DNA from 2 places in the Paenibacillus sp. sgz302164 genome. Region 1 is predicted to be linked to the other one. Evidence: predicted binding sites of a transcription regulator. Region 1 holds the regulator's gene; the other holds the start of a gene.

Region 1 (10,112 bases):
GTCCATGCTGCGGCCAGCAGCGTTGCCACGAATACGCGAAGAGCCGTTAAAAGCCCGAGTCCGACAACCCGCAACAATTCCTTCCAGCTTAACTGTACGATTTCGAGCAGAGCTTCATACACATACCTCGCGACGAACAAAATGATGACGATTCCGATTAGCCGGACCGCTATTTTGGATGCGAGTGCAGGCGGTTTCGGCCAATGGATGGCGGCGCTTCGCTTTTTGAAACGACTGCTTAGGTCGTGAAAAAAGGTTCCGGCGGCATGATTAGCGTAGCGAACGAATCTGGCGCGTTTGAGGATATCGTATACCCAGGATTGCGGCACTTCGCCCGCTTCCGTTTGCTCGTTCTTGAATTTTTGCGCCCAAGCGACGATCGGCCGCCAGAACAGCTGGTCTACCAGAATAATCAGAATGACCATAGTGATAATGGCGTATACAATGGCTTTCACGTTTCCTTGATCGGCGGCCAAAGCCATGTAAGAGCCGATGCCGGGCAGATGAATGTCTTGATTGAGCACGCTGATCGATTCGCTGGCCGCGAGAAAAAACCAGCCTCCGCCGAAAGACATCATGCTGTTCCACACGAGCCCCAACATGGAAAAGGGCACTTCGAGCTTGGTAAAGCGCGGCCACCGGCCAAGCCGGTGAATGCTGGCTGCTTCGTCCAGCGCCCGCGGTATCGTTGTCAGCGAGTGGTAGAAGCTGAATGTCATATTCCATACCTGACCGGTGAATATGGCAAAGATCGAAGCACATTCGACGCCGAGCAGACTGCCGGGAAAAAGCGCCATGAACATCAAGACGGTTGCCGACAGGAAACCGAGCACAGGCACGGATTGCAGGATGTCGAGCGCAGGGATCATAATTTTCTCGGCAATCCGGTTATTCGCGGCGATTCGCCCGTATACGAACGTAAACAATAGCGAAGCGCCGAAGGCGATGAACATTCTCAAAAGCGAGCGCCCCGCGTAATAAGGAAGCAGATAGGGGTCAAGGTTCATAACAGGCTGCTGGCTTGGAGAAAATGGGGCGCGCATACCGGCGCCAAGCTGGGCAGCCATATAAAGAATGGACATAAGCATGAGAAAGACGATGATGTCCGCCAAACCGAACTTACGTTTGCTGTTGATGGTGGAGAAGCCGTTCCATTTCATCGTGATAACCCCCTTTGGGCGAAATAAAAAAACTCTCCCCTGCAATTGGCAGGAGGAGAGCGCAAATATTCCATCTATTCAGGTTGATTATCAGATGAATCAGCGGCAGAACAAGCCCTTGGGCAAGCCGGGCTTTGAACATGCTTGATGACGATCTGAGGGTACGCTGAATAATGGATGCACACGTTTCCTAGCTAACAATGCATATGGCAAGCTATTCATCTGTCGCATTCGACTACTACTGTCCATTTCCAGTTTCCCCCCTTTGTACATACAATATGAAAGCCCTCAGGGATTGGTCCCAGAGGGCATGCGTTTACAAGGCAATAAAACGGCTCCCCCTAGTCCAGTTTTGACACTATACAACGTAAAGCGAACGTTCGTTCGCTTAGCCACCTTAAGAAAAGCCTTAATCCGGCAGTTCCTGTTCTACCCATTGGCATCTTTCGATATTTCCGGGCAGTGGCCTATGTTTGTATAGGAGCCTCACCTAACGAGGACATATTTAATTCCTTTGAAATCGTACTCCTAAGTACGCTTGCTTGTCAATAGCAAAAAAAGCAAAAAAGAATCAATTGGAAAGCGCCGTGACGTTAAGTTGGAGTAATTTTGTAAATACTGAGTGTAGAGCCGCAAATCAGGCGCAAAATACTTTTTAACAGCAACACTTGTCAAAAAGAAAGGAAATGATTATAATTTAGTTAAGGTCAAAGAAAGTCAAAGTCAATTTACTTCTAGAATTCTGGGAGGATGAATTGATGCGTAATGTTTCAGAAATTATCGAGCAGTACTTGAAACAAGTTTTGCTGCAAAGTCCCGAAGGAGCGATCGAGATTCAGCGCAATGAGCTTGCCGATCAGTTCCAATGCGTTCCGTCCCAAATCAACTACGTTATCAGCACCCGGTTTACTTTGGAGAAGGGATACATTGTGGAGAGCAAGCGCGGGGGCGGCGGCTATATTCGCATCCAGAAAATCGAGCTGCGTCAGCACGGCTCCATACTCGATCACATTTTTCGAACGATTCACACTCACATAGATCAGGTCGCCTCCGAGGGACTTATTTATCAGCTGCAGGAAGGCCATTTTATTTCTGCACGTGAGGCCAATCTGATCAAGGCGGCCATCTCCAGGGATGTGCTGACATTCGAGCTCCCGCTGCGGGATGAAATCCGCGCTAATATTCTTAAGGCAATGCTGATATCCTTGCTGAGCAAATGAGGGAGGGGTACACTTTATGATTTGTCAGGAGTGCGGCAAACGGCCGGCGACGCTTCATTTCACCAAGATCATAAACGGCGACAAAAACGAGTTTCACATTTGCGAAACTTGCGCCCGCGAGAAGGGCGAGATGATTCCGGGCTCTTCCAACGGATTTTCCATCCACAATTTGTTGTCGGGACTTCTGGATTTTGAGCCTTCGTCGGTCGCTTCTGCCAAGCCGCAGTCGGTGCGCTGCGAACATTGCGGTCTCACCTACACCCAATTCAGCAAACTCGGGCGATTCGGCTGCGGTTCATGCTACCAAAGCTTTTCGGAGAAATTAGATCCTCTGTTCAAAAGAGTGCACGGCAACACGGTTCATGTAGGCAAAGTTCCCAAACGCACTGGAGGACTTGTTCAATACAAGCGGGAAATCGAAAGTCTCAAAAAGGAAATGATGACCCGCATCGAAAGCGAAGAGTTCGAGCAGGCGGCTAAAATCCGCGATCAAATTCGGGAAATCGAAAAGAAGATCGCCGGAAATTAGGGTCTTGAGGAGGGTATGATTTCAATGGCGCTGCATCGTTTTACAGGAGATGCTTTAAGCGAATGGATGAAGGGGGACGGGCCGGAATCCGATATTGTCATCAGCAGTCGGATACGCATTGCCCGCAACCTCAAGGATTATCCTTATCCCATGCTCGCGACGAATCAGCAATCGGAGGAAGTGCTTGATCGGCTCTCTGGGGTTTTGGACAACGAAGAGCTGGAAACGATCAGTCATTTTTCGCTGATTCCGTTGTCGGAGCTTAACGAGCTGGAGCGGATGGTGCTGGTGGAAAAGCACTTGATCAGCCCGAATCTGGCGAACGAATCCAGGAATGGAGCCGTCATATTAAGCGAGAATGAATCTATCAGCATTATGATCAACGAAGAAGACCATTTGCGGATCCAGTGCTTGTGTCCCGGATTTCAGATTAAAGAAGTATGGGATTTGGCCAATCAGCTTGACGATATTTTTGAATCCCAGCTTGATTACGGGTATGATGAGAAAAGAGGCTATCTGACGAGCTGTCCTACGAATGTGGGCACAGGGATTCGGGCTTCCGTCATGATGCATCTCCCCGCGCTCGTGCTCACCCAACAAATCAACCGGATTTTATCGGCGGTTACACAAGTTGGGCTGACCGTTAGAGGATTATACGGGGAAGGCAGCGAAGCTTTAGGTAATCTGTTTCAAATCTCCAACCAGATTACGTTGGGCCAGTCGGAAGACGAGATCATCGACAATCTTTTTAGCGTAGCGCGGCAAATTATCGAGCATGAACGCGCCGCAAGGCATAAGCTAATGCAAGAATCCAAAATGCGCATCATCGACCGCGTCAACCGCTCCCTCGGGATATTATCCTATGCGGGGATTATGGACTCGAAGGAAGCGGCCCAACGATTGTCGGATGTGAGGCTGGGCATTGACGTTGGGATCATCAACAATGTTTCATCCAACATTCTCAATGAACTGCTGGTGATGACGCAGCCCGGATTTTTGCAGCAGAGCGCGGGAGAAAAGTTGTCCGCCGAAGACCGCGACATCCGCAGGGCGGAATTGATCCGGGAAAAATTCGGCCGCTATTAAAGGCAGCATCATCCTTTGGGTTTTCCATAGATATATTACTTTTGGAGGTGTTTCTCTATGATGTTTGGAAGATTTACGGAACGAGCGCAAAAGGTTCTCTCCTTAGCTCAAGAAGAGGCCGTTCGGTTGGGGCACAACAATATTGGAACTGAGCATATTTTACTCGGACTGATCCGTGAAGGCGAGGGGATTGCAGCCAAAGCGCTGATTGCACTGGGCCTGGGGCTTGAGAAGATCCAGGACGAAGTGGAATCCTTGATTGGCCGCGGTCAAGAACAGCCGACCAACATCGCGTACACGCCGAGAGCAAAGAAAGTCATTGAGCTTTCTATGGACGAAGCCAGAAAATTAGGCCATACTTACGTAGGAACCGAGCACATTTTACTCGGGCTCATTCGCGAAGGCGAAGGGGTCGCGGCGCGTGTGCTGAACAACCTCGGCGTCAGCCTGAATAAAGCGCGCCAGCAAGTGCTGCAGCTGCTCGGCAGCAGCGAAACCGTATCACCGAGCCACGGCGCTAATCCGAATGTGAACACGCCGACGCTTGACGGTTTGGCCAGAGACCTCACCGCATTTGCGAAAGAGGGCCATTTGGATCCGGTTATCGGGCGCAGCAAGGAAATCGAGCGCGTCATTCAAGTGCTGAGCCGCAGAACGAAAAACAATCCGGTCCTGATCGGGGAACCGGGCGTCGGTAAAACGGCGATTGCCGAAGGCTTGGCGCAAAAAATCATCAACAATGAAATTCCGGAAACGTTGAAAGATAAAAGGGTCATGACCCTCGATATGGGCTCGGTCGTTGCGGGAACCAAGTACCGCGGCGAGTTCGAAGACCGGCTCAAAAAGATTATGGACGAGATTCGCCAAGCGGGCAATATCGTGTTGTTCATTGACGAGCTGCACACTTTGATCGGCGCAGGCGGGGCGGAAGGCGCGATCGATGCGTCGAACATCCTGAAGCCGGCGCTGGCGAGAGGCGAGCTGCAGTGCATCGGGGCGACTACGCTGGACGAATACCGCAAATATATCGAGAAAGATGCAGCGCTCGAGCGCCGTTTCCAACCGATTACGGTAGACCAGCCGTCTCCTGACGAAGCGATTCAAATTCTTCACGGGCTCCGCGACCGTTACGAAGCGCATCACCGCGTGAAAATTACGGATGCGGCTATCGAGGAAGCGGTGAAGCTGTCCGACCGCTATATCACCGACCGTTTCCTGCCGGATAAGGCGATTGACCTTATTGACGAGGCCAGCTCCAAAGTAAGGCTGCGTTCCTACACGATTCCGCCTAGCTTGAAACAGTTGGAAAATAAGCTGGATGATATCCGCAAGGAAAAAGATGCGGCCGTGCAAAGCCAGGAGTTCGAAAAAGCGGCCGGCCTGCGCGATACCGAGCAAAAACTTCGCGAGGAACTGGATTCCACGCGAAACGAGTGGAAAGAAAAACAAGGCCGTCTGGATACCGAAGTGACTCCGGAGGATATCGCTCAGGTCGTTGCAAGCTGGACGGGAATTCCGGTCAGCAAACTGGCCGAAGAAGAGACCGAGCGTCTGCTCAAAATGGAAGACATTTTGCATGAGCGCGTAATCGGTCAAGAAGAGGCGGTCAAAGCGGTAAGCCGCGCCATCCGCCGCGCCAGAGCCGGTCTGAAAGATCCGAAGCGCCCGATGGGCTCCTTCATCTTCCTTGGACCAACCGGCGTAGGTAAAACGGAACTGGCACGCGCCCTGGCGGAATCGCTGTTCGGCGATCAAAACGCCGTCATTCGCATCGATATGTCCGAGTACATGGAGAAGCACTCCACATCCCGCCTGGTAGGAGCGCCTCCGGGGTATGTCGGATATGAGGAAGGCGGCCAGCTTACTGAAAAAGTGCGCCGCAAACCATACTCGGTCGTCCTGCTTGACGAGATCGAGAAAGCTCATCCTGAAGTGTTCAACATCCTGCTTCAAGTGCTGGAGGACGGACGCCTGACGGATTCCAAAGGCCGCACCGTCGATTTCCGCAACACGTTGATCATCATGACGTCCAACGTGGGCGCGGAGATGATCAAGAAAAACTCCACGCTCGGCTTTACGGCCGTGCAGGATGCCGGCAAAGAATACTCCAACATGAAAGACAAAGTGATGGGCGAGCTGAAGAAAAGCTTCCGTCCGGAGTTCCTGAACCGGATCGACGAGATCATCGTCTTCCACTCTCTGGATGAGCAGCATATCGCTCAAATCGTTAGCCTGATGGCGGACGATCTGCGCAAGCGCCTGAAAGAGCAGGAAGTGGACTTCAACCTTACGGACAAAGCGAAAATGTTCCTTGCCAAAGAAGGCTTTGACCCGACTTACGGGGCAAGACCGCTGCGCAGAGCGATTCAAAAGCATATCGAGGACCGGCTGTCCGAGGAGCTGCTCAGAGGCAATATCTCCAAAGGCGATTCCTTAACCATCGACGAAAAAGAAGGCGAGCTTGTCGTCCTTCGCGGCGAAGGCGTAACAGCCCAATAATGTTCCTGAAAAGCATTTTGCTCCATCCGTTGCGGTGGCGGCAAAATGCTTTTTCTTTCGTATATTTTTCATCGGCCCTTTCACACACTTAGCAAAAGTGGTAAACTTTTATTGGTAAGTATAGCCAGATATTTCCGCATGTCTTATAAGGGAGCAAGTGCATAATGAGCAAACAGAAGACGAAATTTTGCTGCCAGGAGTGCGGCTACGAATCGCCGAAATGGATGGGCAAATGCCCAGGCTGCCAATCGTGGAACACGATGGTTGAAGAAGTGGAAACCGTTGTTCGCACCCAGGGGATGAATTCCTCTTTCGCCAGAACGAAAGAAAAGCCCACCCCTATCATACATATCGAGAGCAGCCCTGAGCCGAGAGTATTGACGAATAACCAGGAATTGAACCGCGTGTTGGGCGGAGGCATCGTTCCCGGTTCCCTGATTCTCGTCGGAGGAGACCCGGGGATCGGCAAGTCGACGCTGCTGCTGCAAACTTCATTCGCGCTTACGCAAGCCGGGCAGAAAGTGCTTTATATATCCGGAGAGGAATCGGTTAAGCAAACGAAGCTGCGGGCTGACCGCCTGGAAGCGTCGTCGCCGCTGCTGTATGTGCTCTGCGAAACGAATCTGGAGCTGATCGAAGAGGCGATTCAGGAAACGGATCCCGATTTTTTGGTCATTGACTCCATTCAAACGGTTTATCATCCGGCTATTGCGTCCGCTCCGGGCACGGTTGGCCAAGTTCGTGAATGCACAGGCCATTTTATGAGAATTGCTAAAGGCAAAGGAATTGCAACGGTCCTCGTCGGTCACGTCACGAAGGAAGGGGCCATTGCAGGACCGAGAATGCTGGAGCACATGGTTGATTGCGTGCTGTACTTCGAGGGCGAGCGGCATCATTCCTATCGCTTGCTGAGAGCGGTGAAGAACCGTTTTGGTTCGACCAATGAAATCGGCATCTTTGAAATGCAGGAAGCGGGACTTGTCGAAGTCAGCAATCCGTCGGAGCTGTTCCTGTCCGAACGGCCGCTCGGGGTGGCGGGTTCCACGGTTGTAGCGAGTATGGAAGGAACCCGGCCTGTGCTCGTCGAAATTCAGGCATTAGTATCAACTACGAATTTTCCATCCCCGCGCAGAATGGCTACGGGCATCGATCATAACCGGCTTTCGCTGATTATGGCGGTGCTGGAGAAGCGCATGGGGCTTTTCCTGCAAAATCAGGACGCCTACCTGAATGTAGCTGGCGGCGTCAAACTGGATGAGCCTGCAGTCGATCTGGCTGTGGCGATCAGTATAGCCTCTTCTTTCAAGGACCAGCCGACCCGGCCGTATGACGTTGTGTTTGGGGAGATCGGCTTGACGGGCGAAGTGCGCGGCGTTTCCCGCATTGATCAGCGGGTGAAAGAGGCGCAGAAGCTGGGCTTCCGCAGAGTCATTATGCCGGAGAAAAGCTTGAAGGGATGGACGCATCCCCCCGGAATGGAGATTATCGGAGTAAACACGGTATCAGAGGCACTAGCAGCGGCGCTGGGTTGACTCGCCTGCATGGAGCCAGCCAGTCATCAGGAGGAATAAAATGAGCAAAGAAGAGACGAAGCGGGACGTAATGAGCCAGTTGCTGCAAATGGTAGCCCCTGGTACCGCGTTCAGAGACGGATTGGAAAATGTCCTGCGTGCCAAAACGGGAGGACTGATTGTCGTCGGCTATAGTCCGGAAGTGATGGAAATCGTAGACGGCGGCTTTTCGATTGATTGCGATTTCTCGCCCAATTACCTCTACGAGCTAGCAAAGATGGACGGGGCGATTATTTTAAGCGAAGATATAAAAAGAATATTGTATGCGAACACGCAGCTGATTCCGGACTCGTCGATCCAGTCGTCCGAAACAGGCATCCGGCATCGGACCGCCGAGCGGGTGGCTAAGCAGACGAACAAGCTCGTCGTTTCGATCTCGCAAAGGCGTAATGTCATAACGCTGTATCAAGGCAATTTGCGCTATGCGCTGAAAGATATCGGCGTTATTTTGACCAAGGCGAATCAGGCGATTCAGACGCTGGAACGGTACAAAGTGGTGCTGGATCAATCGCTCACCAATTTGGGCGCGTCGGAATTCGAAGAGCTGGTTACTTTGCACGATGTGACCAACGTCATCGCCCGGTTCGAGATGGTGCTTAGAATCAGGGCCGAAATCAACCGGTACATCAACGAGCTTGGCAATGAGGGCCGTCTAATCAGCATGCAGCTCGAAGAACTGGTCGGCAATTCGGAGTTGGAGGCGCGACTGCTGATCAAAGATTACGTCCGCGACCTATCGGATGACAAGGTCAAAGACGTGTTGACGGGGCTGAAGCGCCTCTCGTCGGATGAGCTTTTGGAACCTCAACAAATTATCCGCCTGCTGGGCTACTCACATACGAATGCGATTGCGGAAGAGCCCGTATCGCCCAGAGGGTTCAGAATGCTCGGCAAAATCCCGCGGCTTCCCTCGATCATTATTGCCAATCTGGTCGAGAAATTCGGCTACCTGCCGCATATGATGATGGCAACCATCGAGGAGCTGGATGAAGTCGACGGCATCGGAGAGGTCAGAGCGCGCGCGATCAAGGAAGGTTTGAAGCGAATTCAGGAACAAGTCTTCATTGACAGACATATTTAAAGTAGATACAATCATAAAGTATCATTGTTGAGGTTTTATTAAGGCGTGAATTAGGGTATAGTAAATCCAGAGGTGGACAAAAACATATGTTAACAAAATCGATTCCCAGCCTTTTTACCGTAGGGAACTTATTCCTTGGCGTTCTCTCGATCATCCTGGTGTTCAACGGAGAACCGGGACGCGCCGCAGTTCTTGTAATCGTAGCCATGTTGCTGGATGGGCTGGATGGAAGAGTGGCACGGGCGCTGAATGCGCAAAGTGAATTTGGCAAAGAGTTGGATTCGCTGTCCGACGTTATTTCGTTCGGTGTTGCTCCCGCATTTATTATGTATGTCGTTGCGTTTAACAATCCGGCCGTAATCAGTCCGGCTTTTGCCTGGATCGTAACGGCGATATTCCCGATTTGCGGCGCTCTGCGTCTGGCCCGCTTTAATGTCGTGGCCGGAACTCCCGGATATTTCATCGGGCTGCCGATACCGGCTGCGGGCGGCGTGCTCTGTACGCTTGCTTTGTTCAATAACGAAATTAACGTGTACGTCCTGTTGGTCAGCACTGTTCTTCTGTCTTATTTGATGGTCAGCACGGTAAAATACCCGAACTTCAAGAAAGCCGGCATTCCGAAGGCCGCCATATGGGTGACGCCGCTTATCGTAGCGGTTGCGGTCTTAATAGCGGTGAAATGGCCGGAGTCGATTTCCAAAATGATTTTCGTACCTTTGCTGCTCTACGCATTGTACGGCTTAAAAAAAAACGTTGATGGCATCTTCATCCGATTGCGCAGACGCAACAAAAGACGCGCAATGGATGACAACTCCGTCAAATCCGACGTATAAGACCGGCATTCCGAAAATAAAAAGCATTTATTTTCTCTGAAGCGCTTCAGAAAAAATAAATGCTTTTTTGTTTTGTCATCGTCATCAAGACATGTTGAAAAGTCCGAGTGTCGAGCATTTTTTGGATTCATTC
Region 2 (10,112 bases), on a different contig from region 1:
CAGGGCAAGTACGGTTATGGCGATCAAGCCGATAATAAACGTAATGCCGAACGCGTTCCGCACGAACAGCACTAAAGAAATCACGGCCAACACTGTCATCACTTGAAGTCCCAATCGCTGCTTCCCTCTGGCATAAGCCGAGAATAAAAACCAGGTGAACAAGGATGCCGTCGTATAACCGGCGAGCGCAACCGGAACAATCGACCACGACTTCGTGATTAAAGAGTGCGTAACCCCGCTGTGGTTGGCGTAAAGCTCGATATACTGCACTTTCCCTGAAAGCGCAAGCGTGACGGCGGCATGGCCGAACTCATGAACCATCGTATCCAAATTGCGAAAAAAAGAAGAGGGGATCCAATGAGTCAGCAAAGCGGAACCTATCAAAAATAAAATAGTCTTCACCCAATTGCTCATCGTGCAACCCCCTCCCGGTATTAAATTATGTGAAGCGAAGCGAAATTATTTGAAGTTTTTCAGGTTGTAGAATGCTTTCTTCCCTGCGTATTGAGCTACGGAGTGCAGCTCGTCTTCGATGCGAAGCAGTTGGTTGTACTTCGCTACGCGGTCCGTACGGGAAGGAGCGCCTGTTTTGATTTGGCCGGCGTTGGTAGCAACGGCGATGTCAGCGATTGTGCTGTCTTCGCTCTCACCGGAACGGTGGGAGATAACCGCTGTGTAACCTGCGCGTTTTGCCATTTCGATAGCGTCGAAAGTTTCGGTCAGCGTACCGATTTGGTTTACTTTAACCAAGATGGAGTTGCCGATGTTTTGCTCGATGCCTGTAGACAAACGGCTTGTGTTCGTTACGAACAGATCGTCGCCGACGAGTTGTACTTTGCCGCCCAGTTTCTCAGTCAGCAATTTCCAGCCTTCCCAATCGTCTTCGGAGCAGCCGTCTTCGATTGTGATGATCGGATATTTGTCGACCCATGCAGCAAGGAAGTCTACGAACTCGGCAGGAGTGTAGGATTTGCCTTCGCCTTCAAGGTGGTATTTACCGTCTTTGAAGAACTCCGTGGACGCAACGTCCATACCCAGGAACACGTCAACGCCCGGTTTGTAGCCTGCGCGCTCGATAGCGGCGATGATGGTCAGGATGGCGTCTTCGTTGGAGCTCAGGTTCGGAGCGAATCCGCCTTCGTCGCCAACTGCCGTGTTCAGGCCTTTTTCTTTCAGAACGGATTTCAGGTTGTGGAAAATTTCCGCGCCGATGCGAAGCGCTTCTTTGAAGTTGGCTGCGCCTACCGGCAGAACCATGAACTCTTGAACGTCGACGTTGTTGTCGGCATGCGCGCCGCCGTTGATGATGTTCATCATCGGAACAGGCAAAGTTTTCGCGTTGAATCCGCCCAGGTATGTGTACAGAGGCACGTCCAAAGCGTCGGCAGCCGCGCGGGCTACAGCCATGGAAACGGCCAGAATTGCGTTAGCGCCCAATTTCGCTTTGTTCGGAGTTCCGTCCAGCTCGATCATTTTGTTGTCGATGCCGACTTGGTCCAGAGCGTCCAATCCGATAATTTCCGGAGCGATGATTTCGTTCACGTTCTCAACGGCTTTCAGAACGCCTTTGCCGAGGTAACGGCCTTTGTCTCCGTCGCGAAGCTCAACGGCTTCGTATGCGCCTGTGGAAGCGCCTGAAGGCACGATTGCGCGGCCGAAAGCGCCGGATTCGAGGTATACTTCCACCTCAACAGTCGGATTGCCGCGGGAGTCAAGAACTTCGCGAGCGTAAACGTCAGAAATAATAGTCATCGTTGATAACACTCCTTTTATGTTGGTTAATATGATTATCGCTTGATGATGGTGGAGCCTGTCATCTGCTCAGGCTGCTTCACTTGCAGGAAGTCCAGCATCGTCGGGGCGATATCCGCCAAAATTCCGCCATCTCTTAGTGTAACAGATTTGTCCGTAACAATAAAAGGCACCGGATTTGTCGTATGCGCCGTGTTCCGCGTTCCGTCCGGATTCGTCACGACGTCCGCATTGCCGTGGTCGGCGGTGATGCACACGACGCCGCCTTTGGCCAAGATCGCTTCGACGACTTTGCCCAAGCACTCGTCTGTAGCTTCGATAGCTTTCACCGTAGGCTCCAGAAGCCCGGAGTGGCCGACCATGTCAGGGTTGGCAAAGTTCAGGATAATGACATCCTGGCGCTCCGCTTCAATTTCCTTCACAGCCGCTTCCGCCACTTCGTACGCGCTCATTTCAGGCTGCAGGTCGTAAGTAGCGACCTTCGGCGAAGGAATGAGAATGCGGGTCTCGCCCGGCAGTTCCACATCGCGCCCGCCGCTGAAAAAGAACGTCACGTGCGGATATTTTTCCGTCTCAGCGATGCGCAGCTGCTTCAGATTGTTCTGGGCCAGCACTTCGCCGAGCGTGTTGTCGAGATCTTTAGGTTTATACGCGACAAAGCCGTCTACGGATTCGCTGAACAAAGTCAGGCACACGTAGTAAAGATTACGGGGAGCTTTGTCCCCGCGGTCAAACCCGCGGAAATCCTCGTTCGTAAACACTTGCGAAAGCTGGATGGCCCGGTCGGGACGGAAGTTGAAGAAGACGACCGCGTCGCCGGACTCCACGAGCCCTACCGGTTTGCCGTCAGCGCCTACGATGACGGTCGGCATGACGAACTCGTCGAAGACCGACTTTTCATACGAATCGATGATCGCTTGCATCGGATCGGTATAAGTCGGGCCTTCGCCGTAAACCATCGCGCGGTACGATTTCTCCGTACGTTCCCAGCGCTTGTCGCGGTCCATCGCGTAGTAGCGGCCTTGCACGGTGGCAACTTTGCCTACGCCGACTTCCGCGATTTTGTGCTGCAAGCTTTCCATGTACTTTTTCGCCGAATCCGGAGCCACGTCGCGGCCGTCCAGGAAAGCGTGAATGTACACTTCTTCAAGCTGCTCTTTTTTCGCGAGATCGAGCAGTGCGAACAAATGCTGAATGTGGCTGTGCACGCCGCCGTCGGAGAGCAGTCCGTACAGGTGCAGCTTCTTCCCGGTCGATTTGGCGTGGCGAACGGCGCCGAGCAGCGTCTCGTTATCGAAAAATTCGCCGTCGCGAATCGATTTGGAAATCCGGGTCAGGTCCTGATACACGGTACGTCCCGCTCCGATATTCAGGTGCCCTACCTCGGAATTCCCCATCTGTCCTTCCGGCAAACCTACGGCTTCGCCGCTTGCGATTAAGGTCGTATGCGGATAAGTCGACCAGTAACGGTCGTAGTTGGGCTTTTTCGCGTGTGCGACCGCATTGCCCTGCTCCTCCGAACGAAGCCCGAAGCCGTCGAGAATGATCAGCGCTACCGGTTTCGGTCTGGACATCTTACTTCGCCCCCTCGACGAGCTGGATGTAGGAAGCAGGCTCCAGGCTCGCTCCGCCTACAAGCGCGCCGTCAATGTCAGGCTGTGCCATGTACTCGGCAATGTTGTTCGGTTTCACGCTGCCGCCGTACTGAATGCGAACCGCATCCGCCACGGAAGCCCCGTACAAACCGCTCACCAGTTGGCGAATATAACCGATTACGTCTTGAGCGTCTTCCGCTGTGGAAGATTTGCCCGTACCGATCGCCCAGATCGGCTCGTAAGCGATAACGACTTTAGCCGCTTGCTCCGCGCTAAGGCCTTGGAAAGCCGCCTCTGTCTGCACTTTGCAAACTTCTTTGGTTTGACCCGCTTCGCGCTCTTCCAGCTTCTCGCCTACGCACAGAATCGGCGTCAAGCCGTGTTTGAATGCCGCTTGAACCTTTTTGTTCACGATCTCGTCGGTTTCGGCAAAATACGCTCTGCGCTCGGAGTGTCCGATAATGACATATTCTACGCCCAGCTCTTTCAGCATAACGCCGCTGATTTCGCCGGTGAATGCGCCGTTATCTTCGAAGTGCAGGTTTTGCGCACCGATATGGAGGGTTGTGCCTTTAACGGCTTCAACCAGAGCGGGAAGGTTCGTGAACGGGGAGCAGATTACGCTCTCTACGCCGTCTACTTCCGCCCCGCCTTTCACTTCGTTTACAAAACTGACCGCTTCGGAAACGGTCTTGAACATTTTCCAGTTGCCTGCGATAATCGGTTTTCTCATCGAAAGATCCTCCCTTATTTATCGTTCAGAGCCACAACGCCCGGCAGTGCTTTGCCTTCCATGAACTCCAGGGAAGCTCCGCCGCCTGTCGAGATGTGGTCCATTTTGTCAGCCAGATGGAATTTCTCAGCAGCCGCCGCGGAATCTCCACCGCCGATAACCGTGTAGCCGGAAGTGGCAGCGCAAGCTTCAGCTACAGCGCGGGTGCCGTGGGAGAAAGGCTCGATTTCGAACACGCCCATCGGTCCGTTCCAAACGATCAGTTTGGATTTTGCAATGACGTCCGCATAAATTTCACGGGTTTTCGGCCCGATGTCGATGCCTTCCCATTCAGCAGGGATGCCATCCACCGGAACAATTTGCGTGTTCGCGTCGGGTCCGAATTTGTCGGCGACTACGATATCGACCGGAAGCAGGAAGTTCACGCCTTTTTCTTTCGCTTTGGCAATAAAACCGAGCGCCAGGTCAAGCTTCTCGTTGTCCACGAGAGATTTGCCGATCTCGTTCCCTTGCGCTTTCAGGAATGTATAGGACAAGCCTCCGCCAATGATCACGTTGTCTGCAATGTTCAGCAAGTTGTTGATCACATCGATTTTGTCTTTCACTTTCGCGCCGCCGACAATCGCGGTAAAAGGACGCTCCGGATTGTTCAGCGCTTTGCCGAGCACATCCAGTTCTTTTTCCATCAAAAGACCGGATACGGCCGGCAGATGATGTGCGATGCCTTCCGTGGAGGCGTGAGCGCGATGAGCCGCACCGAACGCGTCGTTCACGTACAGATCGGCCAATTCGGCAAAAGCTTTCGCCAGAGCGGGATCGTTCTTCTCTTCGCCTTCGTAGAAACGAACGTTTTCAAGCAGCAGCACATCGCCGTCTTTCAGCGCAGCGACTTGCGCTTTAACTGCTTCGCCGATCGCTTCGTCGGCTTTCGCTACCGGCTTGCCAAGCAGTTCGGCCAGTCTTGCGGCAACCGGAGTCAGACGAAGCTCTTCGGCCACTTGACCCTTCGGACGTCCAAGGTGGCTCGCCAAAATGACTTTTGCGCCTTTTTCAATCAGGAATTTGATTGTAGGCAGCGTTTCTCTGATCCGGGTATCGTCTGTGATTTGACCGTTTTCCAGAGGTACGTTGAAATCTACGCGAACAAACACTTTTTTGCCGGATACTTCAACATCGCGGACACTTTTTTTATTCATGGAACAGGCCTCCCGAGCGGTTTTTTGGTAACAATCACACACAAAGAGGAGAATCGCTTCTCCTCTTCAAGTGTCTACAAGTGTGCTGATTATGAATTACAGACCTTTGCTTGCGATGAAAGCGGCAAGGTCAACGACACGGTTGGAGTAGCCCCACTCGTTGTCGTACCAGGAAACCACTTTCAGCATGTTGTCGCCAACTACCATTGTGGACAGGGCATCGATCGTGGAGGAAGCAGGATCTCCGTTGTAGTCGCTGGATACAAGAGGCTCGTCGGAGTAGTTCAGGATGCCTTTCAGAGCGCCTTGAGCCGCTGCTTTCAGAGCTGCGTTCACTTCGTCTACAGTTACGTTGACTTTTGTTTCTACAACCAGGTCCGTAACGGATACGTTAGGCGTAGGAACACGCATAGCCATACCGTTCAGTTTGCCTTTCAGTTCAGGCAGAACAAGGCCGATCGCTTTAGCTGCGCCAGTGCTGGAAGGAATGATGTTCTCAGCGGCTGCGCGGGCACGGCGAAGGTCTTTGTGCGGCAGGTCAAGCACGGATTGGTCGTTCGTGTAGGAGTGAACAGTAGTCATCATACCTTTAACGATACCGAATTGGTCGTTGATCACTTTCGCGAACGGAGCCAAGCAGTTAGTCGTACAAGAAGCGTTGGAGATTACAGTGTGTGCAGCAGGATCGTATTTATCTTCGTTAACGCCAAGAACGATTGTAATATCTTCGTCAGTTGCAGGAGCGGAGATGATTACTTTCTTAGCGCCGCCTTTCAGGTGAAGGGAAGCTTTTTCTTTCGCTGTGAAAATACCGGTAGATTCAACAACGATTTCAGCGCCTACGGAAGCCCAAGGCAGGTTTCCAGGGTCGCGCTCAGCGAATACTTTGATGGAACGGCCGTTCACGATCAGTTCGCCTTCGCCAGCTTCTACAGTAGCGTTAAGTTTGCCGTGAGTTGTGTCGTACTTGAGCAAGTGAGCCAATGTTTTTACGTCTGTCAGATCGTTTACTGCCACGATTTGAACTTCAGTGCTGTTCAGAGCTGCGCGGAACACGTTGCGTCCAATACGTCCGAAACCGTTAATACCTACTTTTACCATAGCGAATTCCTCCTAAGATTTAAAAATTATATGGTCAAGACGGTCAAAAAGACACGTCATGATGGCATTTGTGGGGCATGCTTCATAATTTCCAGCGCGGCGGCTTCATCCGTCACGAGCACGTCTTCCTGGCCGTGAAGCAGTACGGAAGCGATCGCTTCCCCCTTGCTCTTGCCGCCTGCGACGCCGATGACGACTTCAACGCGCTGAATGTCTTCCAGCCTGAGGCCGACTGTAGCCATCTTGTGGACGACATTTCCTTGCCGGTCAAAATAATAGCCGAACGCTTCGGCCAAAGCTCCTTCTTCCTGCAGGCTGTGCGTCGTCCGGGCATCCACCTTGCGCCTGCGGGCCATGACCATAGCTTCTCCGATTCCGTGTACGACGATGCGGCAGCTGCGCACGACGTCGACAACCTCCTGGATCTGCGGGTCCTGGATCAAAGTCTGATAAGCTTCTTCGCCCAAATGGTCGGGCACATGCAAAAGCCTGTATTTGCCGCCTGTCTTTTTGGCCATAATGGATGCGATGGTGTTCGCCTGCATATCCACGCTCTCGCCGAGTCCGCCCCGGGCCGGTACGAACCAACTGCCCTTCATGCGCGACGAGATCGTCAAATGGTTCGCAACCTGCGCCATCGTCGATCCGCCCGTTACGGCAATGACATCGTCTTTGGCGACGTGTTTGCGCAAAGCGGCCGCTCCTGCCCGTCCAAGCTCCTTCTTCGTGAAGGCGGAGACGTCCGAATCGCCGGGCACGACGATGACCTGGGCGATTTGAAACGCCCGGCTGATGCTCTCTTCCAGGTCCGTCAGGCCGAAAGCGGCTTTAATGATCGGCTCCATCTTCTCCAGAAGCCGGTGGCCGGATTCGCTGACCTTCATGCCTGTGGCATCCGTCTCCAGCAGGCCCAGCTCCTTGAGGAACTCAACCTCGCCGCGCAGGACGCGCTCCGTCATATCGAGCGAGCTGGCCAGCGTTCTTCTCCCTACGACACCGGAAACAAGGATGTGGCGCAGAATCGAGTAACGTTTTTTCATAACATCCATGAGGTCCGGCAAGAGCTGCTTTTGAATGTCAAGGATTTCTCTCATATGACGATCACAACGCTCCTGCTCCATTGATTGGACGTTTTATGTCCCGGGTATGCATTTTTCGTCCCACCCGAGCAAAAAAAATTGAGTACTGCCAGTACTTCAAATTCGGTAAGTCTTCAACTTGAATCGCACATTGTCGAGATATATCGTTCCGTGCATTATTATTATAACCAATTGCTTTGTCAGATTCAACAATTGTTCAAATATTTTTGCCTTTTTTTACTGAAAGCATTTTCAGTCTTGCTTTTTTTTATTCGGTGTCATATAATAACCCTTGCTTCACTAAATTTCAATTGCATGCGCCCGTGGTCCAATGGATATGACGTAGGCCTCCGGAGCCTGAGATAGGGGTTCGATTCCCTTCGGGCGCGCCAACACGAACGAAGATCAGTTGCGAAACTGATTTTTTTTGATTATAAGTTTGACCTTTCTTGACCTTTGTTTGTTTTTTCGGTATCATACTAGTTAACAACGAGTTCGTTTGAAAATGTTCCCTTTCGTATTAAGAAAGGCGCAGACTTTTTAAACATTCTCTTGGCCATACTGTAAGTAGTATTTCCATTTGAAACCATTGTACCCATCGAAGGAGGTAATTCTCATGAGTTTTATCCCTATGGTCGTTGAACAGGACGCCCGCGGCGAAAGAGGCTATGATATCTATTCCCGTTTGCTGAAGGACCGCATCATTTTCCTCGGTACCGGCGTAAACGATGTCGTCGCGAACTCCATTATTGCCCAGCTTCTTTTCCTGGCCGCACAAGACCCTGACAAAGATATCAGCCTTTACATCAATAGCCCAGGCGGTTCCATTACAGCAGGGATGGCCATCTACGATACGATGCAGTTCATCAAGCCGGACGTTTCCACGATCTGCGTGGGCATGGCCGCTTCCATGGGCGCATTCTTGCTGACGGCCGGCGCCAAAGGCAAGCGCTACGCGCTTCCTAACAGCGAAGTGATGATCCATCAGCCGCTCGGCGGTGCGGAAGGTCAAGCTTCCGATATCGAGATCCGCGCGAAACGCATCCTCAAAATGCGCGACAACCTGAACAAAATTCTTGCCGAGCGCAGCGGCCAGCCGCTGGAGCGCATCGAGAAGGATACGGACCGCGACTACTTCATGAGCGCTGCGGAAGCGGCGGAATACGGACTTATTGACAAAGTCATCGAGCGCGTGTAACGCCATCCGCTCAAAATAACAAAAAACCAGCCTTCCCGAACGCTTCCGGGCGCTCAGGGGCTGGTTTTTTTATGCTTACTTTTTATCTTCCATAGGGTAGAAAATCAGATCGATCGGGAACGCCGATCCCGCCGGAGGCGTGAACTCGATATCCAGGGAATCTTCGCTTCCCGTGGTCCGGGCCAGCAGCGTCAAACCGTCGAACGCCGTGACTACGCCGGAATACGGAACGGGAATCATTTCTCCGTTCACCTTGAACGGACCTTTGAACACGCCGCCTTTGGCCATCATCATGACCGCCATTTTGCGCGGCTTGTTGATATGCATTTTGTACACGACGCCGTAGTTGCCGCCGTTATCCACGTTTTCCTTGCGCATCACATCGTAGCCTTTGACGAACGGGTCGGTTTTGTTGTCTCCGATCGATACCACCGATGTTTTGGTAAAGGATGAAGCATCTATATCCCAATTAATCTGGGAGACCGGGAACGTTCCCCGCACATGGCCGGTGTAAGGCAGCAGCGGAAGATCTTTCAACGAGTTCGTGGACAGCTTCTCGGTAACGGCAAAAGACATTTGCAGTTCCCCGTCCGTTTCCACGTCGTAGAACAGGTTCACGCCTTGACCCGGATAAAAATCGGGAAGCTTCGCATAAACATACGTTTGATGCGGCGGAATGGTCAGCTTTTGGTCATACACATTGTTTAGCAAAAAGTCCACGGAAGCTTCGCTTCCAATCAAATTCGCATATACGGAAGGATATACTTCGCCTTTGTTCGTCGTTTTGATCGTAACGGCTTGGTCCGTATTGTTGGTGGCGAAAATCGCCATCGTCATCTTTTGCTTCGTGCCGTTAATGTGATCGGCATACAAGCGCGCTTTTCCGTTGATGTTATCCTGATACAAAATCCCTCTCTCGGTAAACTCTTCGGGACTGTCGCTAACCAGAAGCTTGCGGTCGGTCTCTTGCGTCACCTTCTTGGTCAAAGCCGGCATTTGGTTAAAATGCGCCCAGATGATGCCCCAATCCGCTTTGATCGAGCTGCCGATCGGCTTGGTGTAAATCGGATACTCGAACTCGCTCAAATACTGCTGGTCGACGACTGTGACATAGCTTTTGAACTCCTTGCTCACATGTCCATGGGCATCGGCCACCGTCAAGGATACCGGATACTTGCCCGGTTGGAAAAAGGCTTCCTGCTTCCCTTTCCAGTTGTAAGATACAAGGCCTTCCGCGTCCGGATCGTAACTCAGGTCGACGTATTTGACAGGCTCTCCGAGCCGGTACGAAGCCTTCGCCGTTGTAAACTTGGCGACAGGTGTGGAGTTGCTGTCCCGATCTACATAAACACCCTCAGCCGCAGGAAACGAAATGATTTCCACCCGGCGGAGCTCGCCGTTGTACGTATATTTGGCCCCCATATAGTCCGCTACCCATGTCAGCTTCACTAGCAGCTT

The links. The regulator CtsR, encoded in region 1, represses protease genes until heat stress. The targets are predictions, from matches to a motif close to ATGGTCAATAAAGGTCAAACA.
Region 2: clpP (ATP-dependent Clp endopeptidase proteolytic subunit ClpP) is a predicted target of CtsR. The motif match lies at 7,893-7,913, and genes of this name have one in related genera.

What each region holds. Positions count from the first base shown of each region.
Region 1 covers NZ_JBVYOL010000036.1:3,642-13,753, forward strand. Annotated here, with positions in the region: gene AC0LWT_RS34780 (ABC transporter permease) at 1-1,160, opposite strand, end outside; M-box (ykoK) riboswitch at 1,491-1,665, opposite strand; gene AC0LWT_RS34785 (CtsR family transcriptional regulator) at 1,919-2,380, shown strand; gene mcsA (protein-arginine kinase activator protein McsA) at 2,397-2,909, shown strand; gene mcsB (protein-arginine kinase McsB) at 2,934-3,995, shown strand; gene clpC (ATP-dependent protease ATP-binding subunit ClpC) at 4,053-6,494, shown strand; gene radA (DNA repair protein RadA) at 6,659-8,026, shown strand; gene disA (DNA integrity scanning diadenylate cyclase DisA) at 8,067-9,146, shown strand; gene pssA (CDP-diacylglycerol--serine O-phosphatidyltransferase) at 9,233-9,979, shown strand; gene AC0LWT_RS34820 (nucleoside triphosphate pyrophosphohydrolase family protein) at 10,064-10,112, opposite strand, start outside.
Region 2 covers NZ_JBVYOL010000010.1:246,154-256,265, forward strand. Annotated here, with positions in the region: gene AC0LWT_RS18665 (M50 family metallopeptidase) at 1-414, opposite strand, end outside; gene eno (phosphopyruvate hydratase) at 460-1,752, opposite strand; gene gpmI (2,3-bisphosphoglycerate-independent phosphoglycerate mutase) at 1,788-3,326, opposite strand; gene tpiA (triose-phosphate isomerase) at 3,328-4,080, opposite strand; gene AC0LWT_RS18685 (phosphoglycerate kinase) at 4,095-5,276, opposite strand; gene gap (type I glyceraldehyde-3-phosphate dehydrogenase) at 5,373-6,377, opposite strand; gene AC0LWT_RS18695 (sugar-binding transcriptional regulator) at 6,434-7,471, opposite strand; tRNA gene AC0LWT_RS18700 (tRNA-Arg) at 7,774-7,848, shown strand; gene clpP (ATP-dependent Clp endopeptidase proteolytic subunit ClpP) at 8,073-8,654, shown strand; gene AC0LWT_RS18710 (copper amine oxidase N-terminal domain-containing protein) at 8,730-10,112, opposite strand, start outside.